Linked DNA regions of Azospirillum brasilense. The protein of the gene in region 2 interacts with the protein of the main gene of each other region in a pairwise test. Links are inferred from orthologs where the notes say so. Each region holds a gene or a part of one and is shown on either strand. Other genes may lie near its edges.

Evidence for each region. Proteins that work in one complex are often made in the same cells at the same time.
Region 1: the proteins of H1Q64_RS07250 (region 2) and murG interact in binary tests that used the Escherichia coli proteins (3 or more experiments, as listed by UniProt). The link is inferred for Azospirillum brasilense from one-to-one orthologs.

What each region holds. Positions count from the first base shown.
Region 1 is NZ_CP059449.1:1,638,137-1,641,105, reverse strand. Bases 193-2,969 are described here. They hold murG (undecaprenyldiphospho-muramoylpentapeptide beta-N-acetylglucosaminyltransferase), read left to right. Parts: upstream 193-899; coding sequence 900-2,039; downstream 2,040-2,969. Other genes in these bases: murC (UDP-N-acetylmuramate--L-alanine ligase), read left to right, coding at 2,295-2,969; H1Q64_RS07755 (hypothetical protein), read left to right, coding at 2,036-2,287; ftsW (putative lipid II flippase FtsW), read left to right, coding at 193-894. Also shown: more of ftsW, read left to right, coding at 1-192. UniProt on the Escherichia coli protein: Cell wall formation. Catalyzes the transfer of a GlcNAc subunit on undecaprenyl-pyrophosphoryl-MurNAc-pentapeptide (lipid intermediate I) to form undecaprenyl-pyrophosphoryl-MurNAc-(pentapeptide)GlcNAc (lipid intermediate II).
Region 2 is NZ_CP059449.1:1,524,343-1,527,407, reverse strand. The notes cover bases 186-3,042. They hold H1Q64_RS07250 (TrmH family RNA methyltransferase), read left to right. Parts: upstream 186-1,110; coding sequence 1,111-1,974; downstream 1,975-3,042. Other genes in these bases: msrA (peptide-methionine (S)-S-oxide reductase MsrA), read left to right, coding at 2,588-3,042; H1Q64_RS07245 (RNA polymerase sigma factor region1.1 domain-containing protein), read right to left, coding at 1,987-2,436; H1Q64_RS07255 (SDR family oxidoreductase), read left to right, coding at 186-1,044. In the rest of the region: more of H1Q64_RS07255, read left to right, coding at 61-185; more of msrA, read left to right, coding at 3,043-3,065.

The DNA of each region.
Region 1 (2,969 bases), 110 kb from region 2 along the record:
CTGCTCAGCCCGCGCGGCGTACGGCGGGCGGCGCTGGTGGTCTTCCTGATCGCGGTGGCGATGGTCTACGCGACGCTGGTCGTCGGCGTGGAGATCAAGGGCGCGCGGCGCTGGATCCATATCCCCGGCCTGTCGATCCAGCCATCGGAGTTCGTGAAGCCGGCCTTCGCGGTGGTCGGGGCGTGGCTGTTCTCGCTGTCGCGCACCAACCCCGGCTTCCCCGGCACGATCCTGTCGATCCTGCTCTACGGCCTGACCGTCGGCGGCCTGCTGCTCCAGCCCGACCTGGGCATGACGGTGGTGGTGTCGGCGGTGTGGTTCTCGCAGTTCTTCCTGGCAGGTCTGAACATCATGCTGGTCGGCGGGCTCGGCGTGCTGGGCGTCGCCGGCCTCGTCGGCGCCTACTTCACGCTGCCGCACGTCCACAGCCGCATCAACCGCTTCCTCGACCCGTCGAGCGGCGACACCTATCAGGTCAGCCGCTCGCTGGAGGCCTTCGCCAACGGCGGGCTGATGGGCACCGGCCCCGGCCAGGGAACGGTGAAATACTCGCTGCCGGACAGCCACGCCGACTTCATCTTCGCCGTCGCCGGCGAGGAGATGGGGCTGATCTTCTGCCTGATCATCATCATCCTGTTCGCCTTCATCGTGCTGCGCGGCTTCGCGCGGGTGTTCAACGACACCAACTACTTCGTGCTGCTGGCGGCGAGCGGCCTGCTGATCCAGTTCGGCCTGCAGGCGGCGATCAACATGGGCTCCGCCCTGCATCTGATGCCGACCAAGGGCATGACGCTGCCCTTCATCTCCTACGGCGGCTCCTCGCTGCTGGCGCTGGGCTTCGGCATGGGGATGGTGCTGGCGCTGACCCGCAAGCGCTTCGGCCCGGCGGAGTGACGACGATGGCCGACACCACGCAACGTCCCATCATCCTCGCCGCCGGCGGCACCGGCGGACACTTCTTCCCGGCGGAGGCGCTGGCGCGCGAGCTGCTGGCCCGCGGCGAGGCGGTGGCGCTGGTCACCGACAAGCGCGGCCAGGCCTTCGGCGACAGCCTGCCGGAGGTGACGGTCCACCGCATCCGCTCCGCCGCCCCCGGCGGCAACCTGCTGGCCAAGATGAACGCGGCGTGGCAGATGGGCCTCGGCCTGCTCGGCGCCAACGCGCTGATGCGCCACCTGAAGCCGGCGGCCGTCGTCGGCTTCGGCGGCTACCCCTCCGTTCCCACGGTCTACGCTGCCGCGCAGGGCCGCGTGCCGGTGATGCTGCACGAGCAGAACGCCGTGCTCGGCCGTGCCAACCGGATGCTCGCCGCCGCGGCGCGGCGCATCGCCGTCGCCTTCCCCGAGGTCACCTCGGTGAAGGAGGAGCACCGTCCGCGCCTCGTCTGCACCGGCAACCCGGTCCGCCCCGCCATCGCCGCCCAGCGCGACGCCGCCTACGCCGTTCCCGCCCCCGGCGGCCTCGTCCGCATCCTGGTGATGGGTGGCAGCCAGGGCGCCCGCGTCTTCTCCGAAGTCATCCCCGAGGCGCTGGGCCGGTTGCCCACCGACCTGCGCGCCCGCATCCATCTGGCGCAGCAGTGCCGGCCCGAGGATCTGGAGGCCGCGCGCGCCGCCTACTCCAACATGGGCCTCGGCGGGCTGGAGCTGGAGAGCTTCTTCCGCGACGTGCCGGACCGGCTGGCCGCCTGCCACCTCGCCATCACGCGGGCCGGCGCCTCGACCATCGCCGAACTGACCTGCATCGGGCGCCCGGCCATTCTTGTGCCATATCCCCATGCCATGGACGACCACCAGACGGCCAACGCGCGGCAGCTCGCCGCCGCCGGGGCCGCCTGGTTGATGGCGCAGCCGGACTTCACCGCCGACACGCTCGCCGCCCGCCTGACGGCGCTGCTGGAGTCGCCCGACGCGCTGACCACCGCGGCGCAGGCCGCCCACGGCTGGGGCATGGCCGACGCCGCGCGCCGGCTGGCCGACGCCGTGCTCGACATGATCGCCAACCCGAACCACGCCCGAACCAAGGAAGCCGCGGAATGAACAAGGCAACGCGCAGCACCATCGCACGCCCCCGCTCCTGCCGGCCCCTGGGCGATTGGCCGGCGGACATGACGCGGACCGAAGGTGCCTGGAGCAACCGGCCCGAATGCCCGCTGCTGCCGCGCGCCGGCGCCGGCTTCCTGCGCGACCGGCTGCACGTCACGATCGGTTCCCAGCCCCTTCCCTACGGCCTGTCCGACATGGCCGTGGACGCCACCCTCAGCCTGATGCTCCGCCGCGGAAAGTAATCCAGACATGCGCGCCCTCCCCCTCTCGATCGGCACCATCCATTTCGTCGGCATCGGCGGCATCGGCATGAGCGGCATCGCCGAAGTGCTGCGCAACCTCGGCTACACCGTCCAGGGCTCCGACTTGGCGGAGAGCGCCAACGTCAAGCGCCTGCGCGGACTGGGCATCCAGATCAGCATCGGCCACCGCGCGGAGAACATCGCCGGGGCCGCGGTCGTCGTCGTCTCCTCCGCCGTCAAGCGCGACAACCCGGAGGTCGTCGCCGCCCGCGCCGCCCTGGTCCCGGTCGTCCGCCGCGCCGAGATGCTGGGCGAGCTGATGCGCCTCAAATGGGCCATCGCCATCGGCGGCACCCACGGCAAGACCACGACCACCTCGATGGTCGGCAACATGCTGGAACACGCCAACCTCGACCCCACGGTGATCAACGGCGGCATCATCAACGCCTACGGCACCAACACGCGGCTCGGCTCCGGCGACTGGATGGTCGTCGAGGCGGACGAGAGCGACGGCACCTTCATCAAGCTGCCGGCCTGCATCGCCGTGGTCACCAACATGGACCCGGAGCATCTGGACTATTACGGCACCTTCGACAACATGCGGGCCGCCTTCGACAGCTTCGTCCAGAACATCCCCTTCTACGGCTTCGCCGCGCTCTGCATCGACCATCCGGAGGTGCAG
Region 2 (3,065 bases):
GCGACGCCGGGCCGTCCTGTCCTGTTGATGCGGCATCGAGGCATTGACGGGAGAGGATGGATGGACAGCGTGCGCGGGGCCGTGGTGGTCATCACCGGCGCGTCGAGCGGAATCGGGCGGGCCACCGCCCTGACCTTCGCGCGGGAGGGCGCCCGGCTGGTTCTGGCCGCCCGGCGGGAGGCCCTGCTCGGTGAGGTCGCCGAGGAATGCCGGGAGCTGGGCGGCGAGGCCGAGGTGGTGCCCACCGACGTCACCGATGCGGAGGCGGTGCGGAGGCTCGCCAACCGGGCGGTGCAAATGTTCGGCGGCATCGACGTCTGGGTGAGCAACGCCGGGGTCGGCGCCGTCGGGCGGTTCGAGGACACCCCGCTGGAGGCGCACCGCCGCGTCGTCGAGACCAACCTGTTCGGCCCGCTGCACGCCGCCCACGCCGTGCTGCCGCTGTTCCGCCGGCAGGGCCATGGTGTGCTCATCAACACGGTGTCGGTCGGGGCCTGGGCGCCCGCCCCCTACGCCGCCGCCTACGCGGCCAGCAAATTCGGACTGGAAGGGCTTCTGGAAAGCCTGCGGGCGGAACTGGTCGACGCGCCGGGCGTCCATGTCTGCGGCGTCTATCCCTTCTTCACCGACACGCCGGGCATGTCCCACGGCGCCAATTACACCGGCCATCAGCTGGACGCGGAAAGTCCCTTCTACGATGACCCGCAGGACGTGGCGGACACCGTGCTGGCCGTGGCGCTGCGCCCGCGCGCCCAGGCGATGGTCGGTGCGATGACCCCGCTGACCCGGCTGGGGCACGCGGTGGCGCCACGCCTGATGGAGAAGATCGCCGGCCACGGCGCACACCGCCATTTCAGTCGGACCCCGCCCGCCGCGACGAGCGACGGCAACCTGTTCCGTCCGGTGGAGCGCGGCCGCGGCGTCACCGGCGGCTTCCGCACCCCGCCGCCCGCCTGGGTGTCGCCCCTGCTCGTCGCCGGGGTCGCGGCCGCTGCGGCGGCGGCCTACGCCGGCTACGCGCGGAGCAAGAACGGAAACCACTGAGGGCTTTGAGTTCGGGAACGGGTTGGTCCAGAATGCCGGCCCGTTCCCCCAAACCCTGAGTCCATCATGCCGAAGCCGGCGACCCCGCGCGGCCGTCCGCCCGCCCCTGCCCCTGCCCGCTCCCCGCGTCCGGGTCCGGCCCGCGCTGGCAAGGAGATGCGCCGTGAAGAGGTGCGGGAGGAGCCGGGGAAGCTGTTCCGCGTCGCCGGCCTGTCCGCCGTCTCCGCCCTCTTCGCCCATGACGCGGCGCAGGTGGAGCGGCTGTTCTTCGAGGAGCGGCTGAAGGCGAAGACCGGCGACTTCTGCAAGGCGATGGCCGCGGCGCGCAAGCCCTACCGCATGGTGGAGGCCGATGAGCTGGCGAAGGTCGCCGGGACGGTCCTTCACGGCGGGGTGGTCGCGCTGATCCCGCCGCGCCCGGTGCCCGCCTTCGACACCGAAGCGGCGAAGCGCTGGGCGGCGGACGGGCAGCCGCTGCTGATCCTTGACGGAGTCGGCAACCCGCACAATCTGGGCGCCATCCTGCGCACCGCCGCCTTCTTCGGCCTGCGGCGGGTCGTGGTGTCGGACCATCCCGGGCAGGCCCTGCCGTCGGAGTCCGCCTACCGCGTCGCCGAGGGCGGGTTCGAATGGGTGGAGCTGTACCGGGCGTCCAACCTGCCGACGGTCCTGAAGCGGCTGCGCGACTCCCACCGGGTGGCCGGAACCGCGCTGGGCCGGGGCCGGGCGGTGGTCACCGACCCGGCGGTCCTCGCCACGGGGGAGCGGCCCGCCGCCGTCGTGCTGGGCAACGAGGAGGACGGGCTTCCCCCCGCCACCCTCGCCGCTTGCGAGGACATCCTGACCTTGCCCGGCACCGGCCGCATCCAGTCGCTGAACGTCGCGGCGACCGCGGCCATCCTCATCCACGCGCTGGCGAAGCCGGGTTGACAGTCTGGCTGATCAGCCGCCCAGGGCGATGATCAGCACCAGCGCCACCACGATGACCGAGACGACGGGCAGCATGTCCACACCGCCGCGGTCCCAGGTCGGCGCCCGGCGTGAGCCGTGATGCGCGCCATGGGCATGGCCCAGCCCCTCGTCGGCCCAGCCATGTTCGGACGGGCGGGCGCCGGGTGCGGAGACGGCGGGAGCCGCCGGGCTGGCGATGGTGACCACCCCGGCCCCGCGCTGGTAATCGCCACCGCCGCCGCCGCGTGGGCGCTTCAGCCGCTCGTCGGTCAGCTCCACGTCGATGCCCGCGGCCTCCAGCCGTTCCACCACCACGGCGACCTCCTCCGGGGTCATCGTCTCCACCGGCACGTCCTGGCCGAGCTGCTCGACGCTGAGCCGGTTGCCGTGCTGGCGCCCCTTGTCGATCAGGCGCTGGAGGGTGGCGTCGTCGATCGTCATGATTCTCTCCCCGCGGTTCCACCTTGGACTGAACATTCCGAAGGGTAAACACGCGGGGCCGCGGAAGGCTCCCGCGCAAAGGCGCCGACTTGCCTCCGGGGCGGGGCGACCCGACATAATCCCCAAATCCTACGCCATCGGAGAGGCCGAGATGCTCGGAATGTTCATGCGCAAGCCCCTGGCGCTGCCCAGCGCGGAGGAGGCCCTGCCCGGGCGCGACACGCCGGTTCCCGTGCCGCCGCGCCACCATGTCAACGGCAACCCGCTGACCCCGCCCTATCCGGAGGGGCTGGAGGTCGCCGACTTCGGGCTCGGCTGCTTCTGGGGGGCGGAGCGCAAGTTCTGGAAGGTGCCGGGCGTCTGGACGACCATGGTCGGCTATCAGGGCGGCCACACGCCCAACCCGACCTATGAGGAGGTCTGCTCCGGCCGCACCGGCCACACCGAGGTGGTGCGCGTCGTCTACGACCCGGCCAAGGTCGGGTTCGAGGAGCTGCTGCGCGTCTTCTGGGAGGCGCACGACCCGACCCAGGGGATGCGCCAGGGCAACGACGTCGGCACCCAGTACCGCTCGGCCATCTACACCCACACGGACGCCCAGCGCACCGCAGCCGAGGCCAGCCGCGAGT